2 regions of the Marinobacter sp. NSM genome follow, and region 2 is predicted to be linked to the other one. Evidence: predicted binding sites of a transcription regulator. Region 2 holds the regulator's gene; the other holds the start of a gene.
What was found. The regulator FliA, encoded in region 2, starts transcription of late flagellar genes. The targets are predictions, from matches to a motif close to CTAAAGTTTNNNNNNNNNNNGCCGNTAA.

Region 1: a site for FliA is predicted at 7,038-7,065, ahead of ACTZWX_RS10850 (methyl-accepting chemotaxis protein). Genes of this name have one in related genera too.

What each region holds. Positions count from the first base shown of each region.
Region 1 covers NZ_JBQTCK010000004.1:109,572-119,899, reverse strand. Annotated here, with positions in the region: gene ACTZWX_RS10880 (acyl-CoA dehydrogenase) at 1-1,174, shown strand, start outside; gene ACTZWX_RS10875 (crotonase/enoyl-CoA hydratase family protein) at 1,594-2,373, shown strand; gene ACTZWX_RS10870 (alkane 1-monooxygenase) at 2,613-3,863, opposite strand; gene ACTZWX_RS10865 (hypothetical protein) at 4,095-4,346, shown strand; gene ACTZWX_RS10860 (hypothetical protein) at 4,426-4,719, shown strand; gene ACTZWX_RS10855 (PhoX family protein) at 4,950-6,983, shown strand; gene ACTZWX_RS10850 (methyl-accepting chemotaxis protein) at 7,200-8,840, shown strand; gene ACTZWX_RS10845 (DUF4870 family protein) at 8,883-9,251, shown strand; gene ACTZWX_RS10840 (MFS transporter) at 9,260-10,328, opposite strand, start outside.
Region 2 covers NZ_JBQTCK010000001.1:42,827-53,154, reverse strand. Annotated here, with positions in the region: gene motD (flagellar motor protein MotD) at 1-189, opposite strand, end outside; gene ACTZWX_RS00250 (flagellar motor protein) at 207-947, opposite strand; gene ACTZWX_RS00245 (protein-glutamate methylesterase/protein-glutamine glutaminase) at 947-2,107, opposite strand; gene ACTZWX_RS00240 (chemotaxis protein CheA) at 2,152-4,245, opposite strand; gene ACTZWX_RS00235 (protein phosphatase CheZ) at 4,266-5,051, opposite strand; gene cheY (chemotaxis response regulator CheY) at 5,072-5,455, opposite strand; gene ACTZWX_RS00225 (RNA polymerase sigma factor FliA) at 5,615-6,358, opposite strand; gene ACTZWX_RS00220 (MinD/ParA family protein) at 6,391-7,203, opposite strand; gene flhF (flagellar biosynthesis protein FlhF) at 7,273-8,589, opposite strand; gene flhA (flagellar biosynthesis protein FlhA) at 8,647-10,328, opposite strand, start outside.

The sequences.
Region 1 (10,328 bases), on a different contig from region 2:
CATGGTGCTGGCGAAAATCAAAGGCGCCCCGGCCGGTGTGAAAGGCATCTCCCTGTTCATCGTCCCGAAATTCCACGTGGACGAAAACGGCAACCCGGGCGACCGCAACGGCGTCAGCCTGGCCGGCCTGATTCATAAGCTCGGCTATCGCGGCACCACCTCCACCGCCCTGAGCTTCGGCGATGATGCCCCCTGCCATGGTTATCTGGTAGGCGAACCACATCATGGCCTGAAATACATGTTCCAGATGATGAACGAAGCCCGCATTGGCGTCGGCTTCGGTGCTGCCGTGATCGGCTACCGGGGTTACATGCACAGCCTGGAATACGCCAAAGACCGCCTGCAGGGTCGCAAAGCCAGCGAAAAGAACCCCGAAAGCCCGCAGGTGCCCATTATCGACCACGCCGACGTGCGCCGCATGCTGCTGGCCCAGAAAGCCTACAGCGAAGGTGGCCTGGCCCTGTGCCTGTATGGCGCTCGCCTGATGGACGACCAGCACACCCACCCGGATGAACAGAAGCGGATGGAAGCCGGCAAACTGCTGGACCTGCTCACTCCGGTGATCAAAGCCTGGCCCTCGGAATACGGCCCGAAAGCCAACGACCTGGCGATTCAGGTATACGGCGGCGCAGGCTACACCCGGGAATATCCGGTGGAACAATGCTGGCGCGACAACCGCCTGAACCCGATCCACGAAGGCACCAACGGCATCCAGGCTCTGGACCTGCTGGGGCGCAAGATCTGGCAGGACCAAAGCCACGGTTTGCAGTTGCTGATGCAGGAAATGCAGACCGACCTGCAAGCGGCCACCACCGACCGCTGCCAGCAATGGGCGCTGTCACTGAGCGAGACTCTGCAGCAGGCAGTGAAAGTCACCCAGAGCCTGGGCAAATCGCTGATGGGCGGCGAAGTGGACAAAACCCTGGCCAACGCCAGCTGCTACCTGCACCTGTTCGGCCAAATCGTCGTCGCCTGGATGTGGTTGCGGCAGGCTAATGCGGCAGCCAATGCGCTGGCGTCTGCCAACAGCGACAGCGAGCGCAATTTCTACCAGGGCAAACTCCAGGCCGCCCAGTACTTCTTCCACTGGGAGCTGCCCACCGTGGCCCAGGATCTGGTGTTGCTTAGGAACCAGGATGATACCTGCCTGAATATGAAGGCTGACTGGTTCTGAGTTTGGTGCTCTCGTTCGTGTTGTAGCCTGCATGTTTGGGTGCAGGCACGATCAGCTGGGAGTCCTTTCAGGGACACGCTACGAGCACGTCCATGTGCGCTCGGCTTTGGCCATCCATGGCCAAAGACGGTCCCTGAAAGGACTCCCAGCCGCTCGCGCCCGAGCAGCGGTCGGGTTCGCTGGTCATTAAGGAGCCGCATCGAGAAATCTGAGTTCTATTTCCAAGTCTTTCGTCTGAGGTATATCGCAGAAGTATGGCGCACGAGCGACGGGTAGAGCTTTCCGGGACTGTCTGCAGCAGGGGTGCTGCAGTCAAGTGTACAGGGACGTATTCACAGCGTGTCCCGGAAAGCTCTACCCGTTGATCGTGCAAGCGCCCAAACAAACAGGCTAGGCTCCCAAAGTCGAGGAAAACGCCAATGTCACTCGTAAACATAGAAAAACAAGGCCACATCCTGCTGATTGGCCTGAACCGCCCGGAAAAAATGAACGCCATGAACCGGGCCATGTACCACGAAATTGCAGCCGCCTATCACCAGCTCCAGAACGACCCGGAACTGCGGGTAGCCGTGATGTACGCGGAAGGTGACCACTTCACCAGCGGCCTGCAATTGGACGACTGGGCCGGCGTGTTCGCCAACGGTAAAGGCATCGAGCCCGGTGAAGGTGAACTCGACCCGTTCCACATCACCGGAGAGGGCCTCACCAAACCCGTCGTCTTCGCCGCCCAGGGCATCTGCTTCACCTGCGGCGTCGAAATGATGCTCAACACCGACATCCGCGTCGCTGCCAAAGGCACCCGCTTCGCCCAGTTGGAAGTGAAACGCGGCATCTTCGCCTGCGGCGGCGCCACCATCCGCCTGCAGCGTGAAATCGGCTGGGGCAATGCCCAGCGCTACCTGCTCACCGGCGACGAATGGACGGCCGAACAGGCCTACCAGTGGGGCCTGATCCAGGAACTGGTGGAGCCTGGCGAACAATTCAACAAGGCCATGGAGATCGCTGAGAAGATCTCCAAGGCCGCACCTCTGGGCGTTCAGGGCAGCCTGAAATCCTCAAAGATTGCCGTTTCCGAAGGCCAGGAAGTGGCCAAGGAACGCTTGTTCCCGGAACTACGCCCGGTCATGGCCAGTGAAGATGTCAAAGAAGGAATCCAGTCGTTCCTGGAAAGAAGGGAAGCGGTGTTCAAAGGAAAGTAGCGGGATTGTCAGGTTATTCCAGATCACGTCCGTAGCGAACCGTAGGATCAGCGACTATCCCACGGAAGCGAAAGCGGCGGGTTGGGGCCATCCTTCCGGGAGTGTGCGCAGCAGGGATGCTGCGCTCAAGCCCCCATGGATGGGTTCACGGCGTCTCCCGGAAGGATGGCCCCAACCCGCCGCCGGCACCATAACCCACAGGCTAGGGCCGGCAATCAAGCCAATAAATCAGTCAGACCTCATGCAGCTTCAGACTCGGAAGCAGAGTCAGCCCGCCTAGCCGCAGCCTCCGCCGCCACTTTTGCAGCGTAATCCGCATACTTGGCCATCAACTCCTCCTTACGATCAGGGTCCCAGTTGATCTTCGACAGATCCCCCTCGTAGTGGTCAATCACCCGCTTATCCATGGTCTCGTACCACCACTGGGGCAAGTAAGCCGGCAACAACATCGACGCATAACCACCCGGCAACTGCGGCGCCTTCTCAAAATGCCTCAGCGCCTGGTAACTCCGGGTCGGGTGCGCGTGATGGTCTGAATGCCGCTGCAACTGATACAGGAACAGATTGGTCACAATGTGATTGCTGTTCCAGCTGTGCTCCGGCTGAGTGCGCTGGTACTTGCCGTTCTCGTCTTTCTGGCGCAGCAGGCCATAGTGTTCAATGTAATTCACGCTCTCCAACAGGCTCGCACCGTATACCGCCTGTGCCGCCAGGAAGGGCACCGCCCGAGGGCCACAGATCAACGTGGTAGCGCCAAAGAAACCGGCACTCATGGCCCAACCCTGAAGCAATTCATTGTCCAGGCTCCAGAAGCTTTTACCCTTGCGTGCCAGTCTCGCCTTTTCAATTTTCACCGCTGATTTCATGCCACCAAACACCGTGCGCGGCAGGAACTTCCAGAAACTCTCACCCATCCGGCTGCTGGCCGGGTCTTCCGGTGTGGCCACCCGCTTGTGGTGCCCGAAATTGTGCTCAACCACGAAATGGGTGTAGCCGGTGGGCGCCAGTGCCGCCATGGCCATCAGTTTGTTCAGCTTGTTGGACTTGTGGCCCAGCTCGTGGGCGGTGTTGATACCCACACCGTTAATGGCGCCCACGGTCAGGGTCAGGCCGATCTTGTCTTCAAGGGGCGTTTTCTTGCGGCTGGCTAGCCAGGCGCCCATAAAGGTCATGGCGTACTGGGTTGGAATAAACGCCTTCACAATGCGGTCGTAGTACTTGTCTTGCTCAAGAGACTTAACAGCAGACTCCGGCGGGTTGCTCTTGTCCTCGCCGATGGCGCGATCGAGTGCGGGAATGATGCCATGCACGAGGGCGGGACCAGTCCAGGCCAGGGCCTTGAGTTTCTTCGGGGCCAGGGCATAGCCAGTTAACGCCGCCAGGCCAATGCCGGGAAGCGCGGGCCCCAGCAACCACATGTACCGTTTGGGATCTTTCCAGTTGGCGTCTACCTGTTGGGAGTCCGGGGACCCTTTCACTTTGGCATTCATGTCTGACTCTCCGTGGTGTTCTTCGGTTATTGTGCCTTTAATTTATGTCGGACAATCTTGCAATTCAACAGTCGTTTGTGATCGATGGCGACCTTGGCCTTGAATGACAATGCTTTAGGTGTCAACACCGGGCAGAGCCCTCGGATGGCGCTGATGGTCTTTCATGGGAAGTGGCAAGACTTGCGCTTCTGGTCCAGACTTTGTCAAAACAAGAACAACAGGGAAGAAACTATGAGTGCCTCAAATCCTTCTCCAGCGATTATCTCCTGGAGCGTTCAGGAAAGGCTTCGAGAATACGTGCGGTCACGGCAGCTGGCCGAGATTGTCTACCGGGACCCGGCAGGGCAGATATGCGTGGTACATGAAGTTATCCGCGACCTCCTGAGCCGCGCCGGTCATGACTTTCTGGTATTGGGTAAAGGTAAAGTGGTAGGCGTGGAGCATGTCATCATGGTGGACGGCCAGCGGTTAACCAAAGAGTAATCGGCAGGTAATTGCCTTCTACGGGGCATCGGCACTACTCTGTTGGCGTCTTAAACATGTATCAACAGAGGGATATGTTATGAACAAGCTCACGTTGAGTGCACTGGCCTTGGTTGCAACATTCGGCCTGGCGGCCTGCAGCTCTGAAAGTGATGAAGGTGCAGACTTTGAGCAGGCTGGTGAGAACGCTGGCGAGATGATGGACGATGCCACCGATGCTGCTGAAGAAACCTGGGAAAACGCCACTGGTCAGGACGAAAGCGCCTGGGGTGAAATGAAAGAAGGTGCTGAGGAAGCCGGTGAAGAAATGGGCGAAGCGGCCGATGAAGCCGGCGATGCCATGGAAGAGGGTTATGACGAGATGGTCCAGTAATCTTAGATATTTAGATATATTGGCTGGGCAGGGCACATAGGTGCCCTGCCTTTTTCTTCGATTTGACTCCATGTCGGATCCAGTGAGCGAATGGCCGAACGGGCTAGACAAGAACATACCTACCGCTGTCATAAATATGACCAGCATTTGCAATCTCATCGTCAACCAAACGCAAAGATTAGTAGCGACCATCAGGTTTCCGAAACATAACTCGAAAAGAGAGAGAAACCATGGATAAGCGTAATCTCAACCCCGTTCATCAAGATCCGGGTTACGAGCCAGAATGCAATAACTCCAGCAATCGCACCTTCGGCTCTATCCTTGAGGCCCGCCTCGCCCGTCGTGGCGTTTTGAAAGGCGGTCTTGCAGCTGCCGTTGCAGGCGTTTTTGGCGGGGCAGCTCTGACCGGATGCGGAGGTTCAAGCTCCTCTGGCGGTACGGACGGTTCGACAACGGCGCCTGACCTTGTAGGCTTTAAGGCTGTTCCCGTGAGTGAGGCAGACTCCATTGTCGTGCCTGAAGGATATTCTGCTCGTGTGATTGGCGCCTGGGGCGACCCGATCTTGTCTAACGAGGGCGTTTTCCCTGAGTTTTCACTGGATAACTCCGGTGCCGATCAGGCGGCCCAGATCGGCTCCCACCACGACGGCATGCATTACTTCCCGATCGAGGGTAGCTCGGAAGATGGTTTGCTTGTCCTGAACCATGAATACATCGAACCCCGCTTCATGCATCAAGCTGCTCAAGGTCAGAACTTCGGCAGCGGTTCTTTTCCGATGATTGATGAGTCAACCCGGGATACCGATCAGGTGCTTCGTGAAATGAATGCGCACGGTATATCCGTTTATCGTGTTCAGCGTGATGCCAGCGGTGTGTGGGCGCCTGTGCCAGGAGATTCGTTCAACCGTCGCATTACCGCGCTGACTGCGATGGAAATTTCCGGTCCTGTCCGGGGCTCTGATTTTGTCAAAACCCAGTTCAGCCCGGCCGGTACCGAAACCCGTGGAACCCTGAACAACTGTGCTCATGGCGTAACACCCTGGAACACTTACATGATGTCTGAGGAGAATTGGGCGGGTTACTTCCTCAACACCGATGAGCAGCCGGATTCCCAGAGCCGCTACGGTGTTCGCTCTTCGGGTTCGTCCCGCTATGCGTGGGAACTGGCGCAGAGCGGCGAAGAGCAATACACCCGATTTAACGCCACTCCGTCCGGTGCGTCTGCAACGGATGACTTCCGTAATGAGCCCCATTGCTTTGGCTGGATGGTGGAGTTCGATCCGTTCGATTCAACCTCCAAACCGGTCAAACGAACGGCGTTGGGTCGCTTTGCCCACGAAGGGGTCGTCTTTGCTCCTGCAATCGAGGGTCAGCCGGTTGTCTGTTACTCCGGTGATGACGCGCGCTTTGAGTACATCTACAAGTTCGTTAGTGCCCAGCCCTTTCATGCCGCTACGGCCGGTGGACACCTTTTGGATTCTGGTACCTTATACGTCGCCAAGTTTAACGAAGACGGCACCGGCGAGTGGATTCCCCTGGTATTTGGCTTGGGTGAGTTGACTGCTGAGAATGGCTTCAGCAGCCAGGCGGATGTGTTGGTACGCACACGCTCTGCTGCCGATGCGGTCGGTGCTACCAAAATGGACCGTCCTGAGTGGGGGGCAGTAGATCCAAACACCCGCGAGGTGTACTTCACACTGACCAACAACTCCCGCCGGGAAGAGAGTGATGAAGCCAACCCGCGTGCTGCCAATCCCTGGGGACATATCATTCGCTGGCAGGAAGGAAATGACTCTGGAACTGCCATGGTATTCAACTGGGATATCTTCCTGCTGGCTGGTCCTGAGGACGATTCGGAGTTTCAGAATACTGGTCTGGATGATGATCAGAAATTTGTTAACCCCGATGGCCTTTGGTTCGACGCAGATTCCCGTCTGTGGATCCAGACCGACATCAGTGAAAGCGTCCAGAACAGTGGCGATTTTGCCCAGTTCGGTAATAACCAGATGCTGGCTGCAGACCCGGTCAATGGCGTTTTGCGCCGATTCCTGACAGGCCCTATTGGCCAGGAAATCACCGGCGTTGTTACCACCCCGGACCAGCGCACAATGTTTATCAACGTGCAGCACCCTGGCGCAACAACAAGCCGTGATGATTTTGAGAACGGCAACCTGATCAGCCACTGGCCAGACGGAGGAAACAGCATTCCGCGTTCTGCCACCGTGGTGATCACCAAGGATGACGGTGGCAAGATCGGCAGCTAACGCTCCGTCACGTTCCGCCCTGAAAACCGTACCCTTCGGGGTGCGGTTTTTTTGTTACAGATTCCCGGGAATCTGCCGATAAATTGATCAGGGAGCCAATGGTGGCATCCAGAATCCACTAAAGTATGAGTTATTAACCTGTATCAATTCTTTACTCTCAACACTGGCCTTAAATAACAAAATGTTTGCGCATGCAATGATAAAGAAGAGGGCACCATGGGCTTACTCGATCGCGCTGCAATTATTTGGGGGGTGGGCATTGCTGTTGCGCTCGGCATTGTCTGTCTGTGGGTGGCACCGTTGTTAGGGCTGGATACGGCCTCGATGTTGATCGGCCTGGTGCTTGGTCTGGCGGTGGCGGCCGGATATCTGATTGCGCGGGTACTGGAGCCGATCGAGAAAGGTATTGCCGGCCTGAATGATGGCTCGCTTGCGGAAGGTCACCCCCTGAGAGCCCAATGCCAGCGCTTGCTGGAGGATGCCCGTGCCGGCAAGGCGTTGGTGGAGACCCTGTCAGACAGTGCCGACAAGAACGCCATTTCCGCGGCCGAAGTGTCCTACGCGGCGGATCAGGTGAAAAAACGCCTCGACCGGCAGGTGGAAGAAACCGCCCAGATGGCCGATTACGCCGGCAAGATAACCGAGTCTGTTCGTGAGTCGTCCGAACAGGCCATCAACGCCGCCACCATGGCGTTGCAGAACCGGGAAGTCAGCGTTGAGGGGCGCCAGGCGTTGGTTTCCGCCATTGAAAGTGTCCGGATTGTGCATCAGCAGTCAGGAGAGAATCTCAGCCTGATTCAGGCACTGAATGAAAAGTCCACCAAGATTCAGGGCGTTACCTCTACCATCCAGGGCATTGCTGAGCAGACCAACTTGCTGGCCCTGAACGCCGCTATCGAAGCAGCGCGGGCCGGTGATCAGGGCCGGGGCTTTGCCGTGGTGGCAGATGAGGTTCGACAGCTGGCGGGGCGCACTGCACAAGCGACCAGCGAAGTGGCGGAAACCCTGGAAGAAATCCAGGGCGATACTTCCCTGATCGTTGCCCGCATTGAGGGCCTGGCCCGCTCCGTGGAGCAGGGGCTGACATCCGTTGAAAGCGTTGGCGCGCAGCTGGATTTGATTCGCGACCAGTCCGACCGGGTGCAGCAGCAGGTTTCCCGCATTGCAGAGATTGACCAGGCCAATGAGCAGAGTCTGGAACAGGTGTTCTCTGTCATTGAATCGGTGCGGGACCACATTGCCGAAAGCGATAGCAGTGTGGCGTCGCTGGCGGATCAGGCGGCCACTCTGATGGAACTGGCGGAAAACGCCAATGCCGCGTTTGCGTTGAACAGTAGCCAGAGTTACCACCGATCGTTCTTTGATCAGGCGCGTGCGGGGGCCGCCCAGATCGGTGAGATTTTTGAGCAGGCCATTCAGCAGGGCAAACTGAGCGAATCGGCCCTATTCGAGAAGAAGCGAGAGCCGATCCCGAACACCAACCCCCAGCAATACAGTAGCGCCTTCGACCGTTTCACGGACCAGGTGTTGCCAGCGGTGCAGGAGAACATCAAGAATTCCCAGGATGCCATCGTCTTCTCCATTGCCTGCGCCCAGGACGGTTACGTGCCCACCCACAATCGGGATTTTGCCCACCCGCCCACCGGTAACCCCGAAGTGGATCTGGTGAAAAGCCGGAGCAAGCGACTGTTCAATGATCGCACCGGTATTCGTTGTGGTAGCCACACTCAGGACATGCTGTTGCAAACCTACCGGCGCGATACCGGTGAAATCATGCATGACCTGTCGGTGCCCATCTTTGTCAACGGCAAGCACTGGGGTGGTTTCCGGATCGGCTATCGGCCTTCCGGGCACTGAGGTTCGTTGCTATGCTGCGGGTTTGGTTGATAGGAGTTGCGTGTGGCTGAGCCTGAGTTTATTCCCGCTGAATCGGATCAGAACAAACCGCAGGGGGCGGATTCCGCCCGCAACCTGGCGATTATTGTCTATATTCTGCAGGGACTGGCCTTCTTTCTTGGCGGGATCACGGCGCTGGTCGGGGTGATCATCAACTACGTCAAGATGGATGAGGTGCGCGGCACCTGGATTGAGCCCCATTTTCGCTGGCAGGTCCGCACCTTCTGGATTGGTCTGCTGTGGCTGGTGATCGGCACCATTACCCTGATGGTTATTATTGGCTGGTTTATCCTTCTGGGGATGGCTATCTGGGTGATTTATCGCATTGTTAAAGGCGCCCTGGCGCTGAACGACGGCAAGGCACCCGAGTAACGGTATGCTCAGTCTTCAGTGACCTCTTTCAGGCGCAGGGCGCTGACCATTCCGGTAAAGCCCATCAGCCCCAGTACGATAATCACCGCGATGTCTGAAATTAGCGACAGCGCGGCGGTAATCCCCCCGGTTACCAGCAGCAGAACCCCGATCACCGTATTGCTGACGGCGGTATAGTCTGTGCGTTTGTTGCCACCGGCCATATCCACCAGGTAGGTTTTACGCCCCAGTCGCACGCCGGCATGGGCGATGCTCAGAACAAAGAATGCGGCGGGGTAGAACCAGGCACCGCCTACATCCGGCCCGAAGATCAAGGCACTGAAGCCTACCAGCAGGCAGAGGGCGCTGGCCATGGCTGCGCCCCGTATGATGACCCGTCTGCTTGAGGTATCCGCTGCCCAGCCCCAGAAACTGGCACTGACTGAGCTGGCCAGGCTACTGGCCAGCAGGAACACCCCGAGCATCCAGCCGACATCCGATTGCTTCTGCGCCAGCACCACGAAATAGGGTGACGCCAGGGCAGAGCAAAGCAGCAGCGCCCGTGTAACCACAAAGTGCCGAAACGGCGCGTCGTCTTTCAGCAGCGACAGGCTCTGGATGGCCTCGGTCATGGCGTTACTGCCGCCGCCGGTTTCACCAGGGAATTCTTCCACACTGGCAAACAGAAAGCCGGCGATCACCCAGAGCACCGCAGCCAACAGCAAAAGAAGGCTGTAGAAAGCCAGAGTCGGATCGCCCCGGTCCCAGAACAGTAGCGCGGTCATGGCGACCGTCAGGGAACCGCCAAGGGTGGTGGCAAGGCCAGACAGACGGCCCCGGCGGGTTTTCGGAATACACTTGCCCTGAACGTCTTTCATGGCCACTGAGCAAAAGCCCCGGGCCAGGGAAAACACCACCAACCCTGCAACGATGCCCAGGCCGGCGGCATAGCCTTCCAGAAACCAGACGCTGGCGGCCATACCAACCACGCTGACTGACTGCCCGAAGCTACCCAGTGTCCAGAACCACTTGCGCACCGCCTTGCGCCGAACCCAGGCGGCAATCACCATTTGAGGCACCATGGAACCGGATTCGCGT
Region 2 (10,328 bases):
CGAGCGCTGGGGTGCGTTAAACACGCCTGTCAGGGTTTCGGACAGAACTTTGTATTTGCCCTCGTTAACCGAGGACACCGAGTACATGACGACAAAAAAAGCGAACAGAAGCGTGATGAAATCCGCGTAGGAAATCAGCCAACGCTCTTTGTTGTGCAGGTCATCCTGGGGTTGTCTGCGCCGACGCATAGGCTATTCCGTCCTGATTAGTGCAGGAAGCCCCGCAGCCTCAGTTCAATGGATTTCGGGTTCTCACCCTCAGCGATGGCGATGATGCCATCGATCATCATGTCTTCGTAGCGGGTACGTTCCTTGACGATACTTCGCAACTTGTTGGCGACAGGGAAAAACAGCAGATTAGCCAGGGCCACGCCGTAGATGGTGGCTACGAACGCGGTGGCAATGCCGCTTCCCAGGGACTGCGGGTCTTCAAGATTGGTCATTACCTGTATCAGGCCCATGACCGCCCCGATGATACCGATCGTCGGCGAATAACCACCCATGGCTTCGTAGATACGCGCCGCCTCAAGATCCCGCTGTTCACGGGATTCCAGATCCACTTCCATAATGCTGCGGATGGCTTCCGGCTCAGCGCCGTCAACCAGCAACTGCAGCCCTTTGCGGGCAAATTTCTCCGGCTCTCGCTCTGCCAGACCCTCAAGGCCCAGCAAACCCTGCTTACGAGCCTTCACGCTCCAGTCGATGACCTTGCCAATACCATCCTCCAGGCTGATGTAGGGCGGCACAAACACCCAGCGAATCTGCGCCATGGCACGCTTGAGCATCGGCCAGGAGGTTTGCAGAATGGTGGCCGCCAGTGTGCCCCCAACCACGATCAGCCCGGCAGGCCCATTGAACAGGGAACCGACGGCACCACCTTCTAGCAGATTGCCACCCAGGATGGCTACAAAGGCAAGGATGATGCCCAGCAGGCTCAGAATATCCATCAGCTCACGCCTTCAACCAGCCGGGGGCCCACTTCATCAAGCGGCAGGATTTCGTCACTCAATCCGGCCTTGGCGACGGCCATGGGCATGCCGTAGATCACCGAGGATTTCTCGTCCTGGGACCAGACCACCGAACCGGACTGCTTCATCATCCGGCAGCCTTCTTTACCGTCTGCTCCCATTCCCGTCAGGATGACGCCCAGGGTTTTTCCCGGGAAGCTGCGGGCAAGAGAACCGAAAGTGACATCCACACAGGGTTTGTAGTTCAGCCGTTCGTCACCCGGCAGGATCCTGACTCTCGCCTGACCGCCACGATTTTCGATCATCATTTGCTTGCCGCCGGGCGCCAACAGGGCATGACCAGGCTTCAGGATATCGCCATCCTCTGCCTGCTTGACCTGAATACGGCAAAGTTTGTTCAGGCGCTCGGCAAAAGCCGGGGTAAAGCTGGCAGGCATGTGCTGCACCAGCACAATGGGAGCCGGGAACGACGCCGGCAGCGCGGTCAAGACCTTCTGCAGCGCCACCGGTCCTCCTGTGGAAGTGCCAATTGCAACCACGCTGTAATGTCTTGGTGCGGCTTTCCGGGAGGGCCGTCTTGGCGCTTCCGGCTGGCGGGTCGGCTCTGGCTGGACCGGGGCTGAGCGGTCGCGGGTTACCGGTCTGGCGGGCCGCTCTGGAGGCTGCGGGGCAGCCGGGCGCGCCCCCCCGGAACGCGGCGCTGCCGGGCGCGCAACCGGAGCCGCAGAACGACCGCTGGGCTTGCTGCCGGCCACGTCAAGAATCCGATCGATGAGGATTTTCTGAAGTTGGCTGGTATCCCGGGCAATTTCCTCGAAGTTCTTGGGCAGGAAGTCCACTGCCCCGGCTTCAAGGGCATCCAGAGTAACCCGCGCGCCCTCATACGTCAGAGAGGAGAACATCAACACCGGGGTCGGGTGCTTTTTCATGATTTCACGAACCGCCGAAATGCCATCCATCACGGGCATTTCGTAGTCCATGGTAATCACATCAGGGCGCAGCTTTTCGGCCAGCTCCACCCCTTCACGGCCATTGGTTGCCGCACCAACAACCTCGATCTGCCCCGAGGCCGTGAGGATTTCCGTCAGCCGTTTGCGAAAGAACCCTGAATCATCAACGACCAGGACAGAAACTGTCATCCATTTCTCCTAAACAATCCTGCATGTTGTCTGCCCTGGCACCGCTAACCGTAATGCTGAAGAAGGCTGGGTACGTCAATAATCAGGGCAATGCGGCCGTCACCGGTGATGGTGGCCCCGGCCATACCGGGCGTACCCTGTAACGCCCGCCCCAGGGGCTTGATCACCACCTCTTCCTGGCCGATCAGCTGGTCCACCACGAACCCGACCTGCTTTGTACCCATGGCCACAATCACCACATGGGCGTTTTCCGGCTCTTTCTGCCCAGCTGCGCCATGTACCAGCCAGCGCTTGATATGGAACAGCGGGAATACCTTGTCACGAACCACGATGCACTCCCGGCCATCGACGATGTTCGTTTTCGACAAATCCAGATGGAAAATTTCAACCACGTTCACCAGGGGCAAAGCGAAGGACTGATCGCCTAGCATGATCATCAGCGTAGGCATGATAGCCAGGGTGAGCGGCACCTTGATAATAATGCTGGTGCCCTTGCCCTGTTCAGACACGATGTCGATCTGGCCGTTAAGTTGGCCGATCTTGGTCTTCACCACGTCCATACCAACGCCCCGGCCAGACACATCGGATATCTGTTCCTTGGTCGAGAAACCGGCGGCAAAAATCAGGTTAAAACACTCATTATCGGTCAGTCGATCTGCGGCATCCTGGTCGTACAGTCCCTTCTCCACCGCTTTTCGGCGCAGAACATCAGGGTTCATACCCGCACCGTCGTCAGAGATGGAAAGCAGGATATGATCCCCCTCCTGTTCCGCTGACAGAGTAACAGTGCCTGCACGGGGCTTTCCGGCCTTTTCCCGCACCTCTGGCATTTCAATGCCATGATCAACGGAGTTTCTTACCAGGTGAACCAGCGGGTCGGACAGCGCTTCGACCAGGTTCTTGTCCAGGTCGGTTTCTTCCCCGTGCATCACCAGGTTGATTTCTTTCTTCAGCCCTCGGGCCAGGTCTCGTACCACCCGTGGGAAGCGCCCGAATACCTTTTTGATCGGTTGCATGCGGGTCTGCATGACCGCCGCCTGCAAATCGGTGGTCACCACGTCGAGGTTGGCGACCGCCTTGTGCATATGTTCATCTTCGCTCTCGGAGCCCAGACGCTGCAGGCGATTACGGACCAGCACCAACTCACCCACCATATTCATGATGTCGTCAAGGCGCTTGGTATCCACCCGCACGGTGGTCTCGGCTGCGGGCGCCGCATCTCTTGCCGGGGCGGCGGGGGCTGCCGGTTTGGCTTCCTGCTTGGCGGGTTCCGGTTGTTTTGGTTCCGGCTTCTTTGGCTCAGGCTTGGCCGCAGGCTCAGGTTTGGTCTCCGCTACGGGGGCTGCACCAGGGCTCTTGCCTTTGCCGTGCAGCTCATCCAGCAGGTTTTCAAACTCGTCATCGGTGATCAGATCATCACCAGTGGATGATTTTGCCGGTTCTTCTGGTTCCCGCTCCGGCGGGGTGTCGTTATCAACAACCGGGGGGCCGGCAAACTGGCCTTTGCCATGCAACTGGTCCAGCAGGGCTTCAAACTCGTCGTCGGTGATCTCGTCGCCGTCTGATCCGGCGTCATTGTCAGAGGTATTTTCCGGTGCGGCCGCCGGCTGTTGATCCGCACCTTTTTCATCGGCCAGAGCATCCAACAGTTGCTCGAATTCTTCGTCGGTAATATCACCGGAATCATTGCCCCCACCCACGGCAGGTTCGGGTTCTGGGGTTGGCGTTGCTGGCGCTGCCGTGTCGCTTTCCGGCTTGGCAAGTTCATCCAGCGCGGCGATCAATTCGTCCGGAGCCGGCGTCGGCTCTTCACGGTTACGAACCTGATCAAACATGGCGTTGACGTGGTCCAGGGCTTCCAGCACCACGTCCATCAATTCGGAGGTAACCTTGCGCTTGTGGTTGCGAAGGATATCGAACACATTTTCCGCAGAGTGACAGCAGTTGACCAGCGCTTCGAGCTGCAGGAACCCGGCACCGCCCTTGACCGTGTGGAAACCACGGAAGATGGCGTTGAGCAGGTTGCTGTCATCCGGATGCTGCTCAAGATCTACCAGCTGCTCGGACAGCTTTTCGAGAATCTCGCCGGCCTCAACCAGGAAGTCCTGCAGGATCTCTTCGTCAGCATCAAGCGCCATGCGTCACCCTCTATAATCGTTCAGAAACCGAGACTGGATAACAGGTCATCAACGTCGTCCTGCCCCGAAACTACATCATCACGCTCCTCAGCCTTGATCTGAGGCCCTACCCCTTTTTCGGCCGATTCTTCTTTTTCTTCAATCTGGTGCACGGTGCCGGTGAGCTGGTCCACGTGGCTGGCCATCACCACCAGGTCAAGCAGGTTCTCTTCGACTTCTTTCACAAGGGCCGTGACTTTCTGGATAACCTGCCCGGTAAGATCCTGGAAGTCCTGGGCCAGAAGGATTTCAGACAGATTGCTATACAGGGTGTCGGAATCGGTGGCCAGGCCCGCAAAGAAGCGATCAATGCGTCCGTACAGTTCCCGGAATTCTGCCGGCTCCATTTCCCGACGGCGCAACCGCTGCCATTCGTCTCGCAGGGCGGTCGCTTCGTCGCGCATGTTATGCGCCACCGGCATGCTTTCTTCGACCAGGTCCATGGTGCGATTGGCCGCCTGGCTGGTCATCTGGACAACGTAGGCAAGCCGATCCGAGGCATCGGACATCTTGGACAAGGCTTCTTTCTGCTCGGCACTGCGGGCGTCTATCTGAAAATTCCGGATAGCCTCGTGCAGGCTCCGGGTCAACCGCCCCACTTCCCGATAGAGGCTCTGGTCGCGAACTTCACTAAGCTCGTTGATCACCGACATTGCCCGGGCGTAGTTACCGGAACTGATGCATTCGGCCAACTCCGAACTCTGCTGCTGGAGCTTTTCGGTTACTTCCGGGTCAAGGCCCTGATGGTTCTCGTTCTTGTCAGTCATGACAGCCATCCGACCCCTGGTTACTGGATTCGCTCGAAGATCTTCTCAATCTTTTCCTTGAGAACGGCAGCAGTAAACGGTTTGACGACGTACCCGTTAACGCCGGCCTGGGCCGCCGCCACAATCTGGTCACGCTTGGCCTCCGCAGTTACCATCAGCACCGGAAGGTTCTTCAGGTTCTCGTCTGCCCGCACCGCCTTGAGCAGATCAAAACCCGACATGCCAGGCATGTTCCAGTCGGTCACCAGGAAGTCGTACTTGCCGCTCCTCAGCATGGGCAAGGCAGTGTTGCCATCGTCCGCTTCATCCGTATTGGTGAAGCCAAGATCGCGCAGCAGATTTTTGATGATTCGCCGCATTGTGGAAAAGTCATCCACAATGAGAATTTTCATGTTTTTGTCCAATGGGACCTCCAGTCAGTAACACCCGGATTTCATTAAGCCTTTTGAAAGTCTAGCAGGCCGCTGCTTTAACCGCTTATTGTGTGTTGTTTGGCCGCGTTGTAAAGCGCCGGTTACCAAAATCTACACAGTTACGCGCCGCGCGGTCAGCGCCGGCCCGGTTTATTCTGGCTCGTCTTCCCGCCAATCGGACAACCGCCCCCTGAGACGAAGGGCCGCCTGGCTATGAATCTGGCTGACCCGGCTCTCGCTGACGCCAAGCACCGCGCCAATTTCCTTCAGGTTGAGCTCTTCCTGGTAGTAGAGGCTCAACACCAGCTTTTCTCGCTCAGGAAGCTCTTCAATTGCCTCTGCCAGGCTTTTCTGGAATGCATTTGATGCAATACCATCCAGGGGATTATCGCTGGCCTCTGTTTCTTCTATCGGCAGCTCCCCGGATTCATTGAGTTCATCAAGGCTAAAAAGTCGGCCACTGTTGGCGTCTGCCAGGGAGGCATGATATTCCGACAAGCCAATGCCCAGCTCTTCGGCAACATCAACGTCCTGGGCCTCGCGCCCGGTGCGGTCTTCAACCGTCTTGATGGCTGCCGCGATACGGCGGGCATTTCGGTGAACGGAGCGGGGAACCCAGTCGCCCTTGCGGATCTCATCCACCATGGCACCGCGGATACGAATACCTGCGTAAGTTTCAAAGGTGGCACCCTTGCCGGTGGAATAGCGTTGCGCAGCTTCCAGCAGGCCGATCATGCCCGCCTGCATAAGATCTTCAAGCTGAACCGAGGCCGGCAAACGGGCCATCAAGTGTAGGGCGATTTTCTTGACCAGCGGCGCATGCTCCTCAATCAGCTGAGAGGGGCCTTTTGCGCCAGCCTGATGGTAGATTCCCAGGTTTTTCGCCAATGTCATGTATCCGGTTTTCTTATAGGACTGGATTCAGATCAGACTTCGACGAGCCGCTCCACGAAAAACTCCAGATGCCCTCTTGGCGAGGATGGCAGCGGCCAGCTGTCCACTTTCTCTGCCAGGGCACGGATCGCCAGCGACGCCTTGGCCCGTGGATAGGCATCCAGAACGGCCCTCTGCCTCTGAACGGCTTTTTTGACGGCTTCGTCGTAAGGCACGATACCTACATATTGTAGCGCTACATCAAGGAAACGCTCGGTGACACGGGTCAGTTTTTCATACAGATGCCGGCCTTCCTGCTCATTTCGCACCTGATTCGCCAGAATACGGAAACGGTTGGTACCGTAGTCGCGATTCATCAGCTTGATCAGGGCATAGGCATCGGTAATCGAGGTAGGCTCATCGCACACAACCAGCAGCAATTCCTGTGAGGCCCGCAGGAAACTGACGACGGACTCGGAAATACCGGCTGCTGTGTCAACGATCAGCACATCAATCTGGTCACCCAGCTCGCTGAAGGCGTTGATCAGCCCCGCATGTTCCATCGGGCTCAACTGGGTCATACGCTGGGTGCCGGACGATGCGGGAACAATCTTGATACCACCCGGGCCGTTGACCAGCACGTCCTTGAGGTCGCACTCGCCACTGAGCACATCCTGCAGATTGCGATTGGCGGTAATGCCCAACAGCACATCGATATTGGCAAGGCCAAGGTCTGCATCCAGCAACACCACCCGTCGGCCTTTCTGGGCCAGCGCGATACCGAGGTTGACGGACACATTACTCTTGCCGACACCGCCCTTGCCGCCGGTAACCGCAATCACCTGAACCGGATGTGGTCTGCTCATACTGTTATCAGTCTCTTACTGCGTTCTTGTGTGGGCACAAAGGCAGCGCACCGGCTGTACCACCGGGCCTCAAGCCCCTTCTGCAACGGCCTGGCCGTGCTGCATTATTTTCAGGCGTTCTACGCCCAACCGCATCAGAGGAATGGCCTCTGCCCGGTGCAGGTCTTCGGGAATCTTCTGGCCATCGGTATACCACGCTACTGGCAGGCCGGTTTCCATGACAAAGCCCAAAGACTCACCCAGTGTCAGCGCTTCGTCAATCTTGGTCATGACGCAGCCTGCAAGGTTTGCCATCTTATAGCAATGCCACACCGATTTCATGATGCGCGGCTGGCTGGTGGCAGACACGACCAGATGGGTACGGATATTGTGATCGCTCCGGGCCAACTCCGCCAGCTGTTCCTGATAACCGCGATCCGAGCTGGTCAGCCCGGCGGTATCAATCAGAACCAGGTGCCGATCTGACAGTTCGTCCAGAATATCATCCAAGGAATGACTCTCGTCCACAACCCGGACAGGCACATTGAGAATACGGCCAAACACGAACAGCTGTTCATGGGCTGCCACCCGGTAGCGATCGGTGGTGACCAACGCCAGGGAATCCGGCCCATGCTCCAGTACATATTGGGCTGCCAGCTTGCCAATGGTGGTGGTCTTCCCAGACCCGGTTGGCCCCACCAGAGCATAGACGCCGCCGGCCTCAAGCCAGTCTTCCCGAGCGGTACGTACGCCGTTGGCCAGCATCTTCAGGGATTGCTTCCAACCGTCTTCCAACCTGCCGGCGCGATGCTGACGGGACAGAGAGGTTGCCAGCTCCGTGCCCAGACCAAATTCCTGCAGCCGCTCGGCAAGCCTCTGCTGAACTGCATTGGATGCCGCGACTGCAGGCTTCTCGGGTGCCGAGGTACGGCCGCTGACCATCTCTCTCAGGGAGTTGATTTCCGCTCTCATGCTCGCCAACTCATCCGAGTAGCCCGCCGCTGGCCGGCCACCTGCATTGCCCACCGAGGTCGACCCGCCAGCCAGCTCACCTGACCAGTCGGCAGCCGGCCGATCGTCAGCCAGTGCACGATCACATTCCGCGCCGACACCCGCCCGCTTCTCCCGCACTTCGCGAATGCGACTGCGCGATCGGTTCAACTCTTCTTCCAGCCGACGATGCTGGTCTGCCTGCAGCTCCGCCAGGCGCGAGCCGTTGGTGGCCTGTGCCGCTTTCTCGCCAAGGCGCTGGCGTGCCATATTTTCGTCATAGTCCAGGGCCGTCACAATTTCGACGCCTCCGTCCACCCGGCGATTGGACAAAATAACGGCATCCGGTCCCATCTCATGACTGACCTGCTTCAGGGCTTCGGCCATGGTCTTTGCAAAAAACCGTTGTACTTTCATAGCGCTTCATCCTCCCCCGGCGTGCCCAAATCGGGTGTTCGCCTTGCCCTGCCGGCCTTACTGGCCAACAGAGGCGACTATCGTGATCTGTTTGTTATCCGGAATTTCCTGGTACGAGAGCACATGCAAACGCTCTACCCCATAACTGGCAAACTTTGCCAGCACCGGCCGCAAGGGCCCGGAAACCAGAAGAATCGCCGGCTTGCCCAGCATTTCCTGGCGCTGAACACTGTCCTGAAGGGACCGCTGTAGCTTTTCCACCATATTGGGCTCAAGCACCAGGCCAATATCGTCCTGTCCGCCGGATTGTTGACTCTGTTGCACTGACTTAAGCAACAACTGTTCCAGGTCTGGATCCAGAGTGATCACCGGTATCTCGGTGTCGTTGCCACAGATGCTTTGAACGATCATTCGGCGCAACGCCTGCCGAGCCAGGGTGGTCAACAGTTTCGGGTCCTGGCTTCTGGGGTGGACGTTAACGATGGCTTCGGCAATGGAGCGCATATCCCTGACCGGCACTTCTTCCCGGAGCAGATTCTGAAGCACCCGCAACAGGACGCTCACGGAAATCGTCGTAGGCACCAGCTCCTCAGCCAGTTTCGGAGCCATTTTCTCCAACTGGTCCAGCCACTTCTGGGCCTCTTCATGGCCGATAAGTTCATGGGCGTGCTTTTGCAGAATCTGGTTAAGGTGGGTAGCCACCACCGTGCTGGCATCCACCACGGTGTAGCCCAGAGTCTGGGCCTGGTCTTTCTTGTCAGGCTCAATCCAGATGGCATCCAGGCCGAAGGCCGGGTCTTTGCCGGCAATGCCTTCCACCTTGCCGAACACCTGGCCCGGATCAATGGCCAGCTCACGTTCCGGGTGAATCTCCGCCTCGGCAATGGTCACACCCATCAGGGTAATGCGATAGACGTTCGGCATCAGGTCCAGATTGTCCCGAATGTGCACTGACGGCATCAGGAAACCCAGATCCTGAGACAGTTTTTTGCGAACCCCCTTGATGCGACTGAGCAGCTGCCCGCCCTGGGATTTATCGACCAGAGGAATCAGCCGGTAGCCCACTTCCAGACCAACGATGTCAACGGTCGCCACATCATCCCAGCCCAGCTCCCGGGTTTCACCGGGCGCCGGCAGCGCCTGTCCTTCTGCGCCGGACCGATCCTGAACCACCTCGCCACCGGCACGGGGCGCTCCACCAGCCATGCCTCCACGACCGGCGTAAACGCCCTCTTCTTCCACAGTCTGGCTTTGCTTTTTCCAGATCAGCCAGGCCGCACCGGCCGCAAGGCTGCCCAATCCAAGGAAGGCAACATGGGGCATGCCCGGAATCAGGCCCAGGATAATCAGGATGACGGCGGCAATACCGATGGCCTTCGGCGCGTTGAACATCTGATGAATGATCTGCCCGCCCATGTCCTGGCTGGCCGTTACCCGCGTTACCATGATGGCAGCGGAAGTAGACAGCAACAGTGATGGAATCTGGGCAACCAGGCCGTCACCGATGGTCAGCAGCGCGTACCGCTGCATCGCCAGGCCAAAGTCCAGGCCATGCTGGAGCATGCCGATCGAGATACCACCGATGATATTGATCGCAAGAATCAGCAACCCCGCAATGGCATCGCCCTTCACAAACTTGGACGCACCATCCATGGACCCATAGAAATCCGCTTCCTGGGCAATCTCCGAACGGCGGCTTTTGGCCTCGTCCTGGTTGATCAGGCCCGCGTTCAAATCCG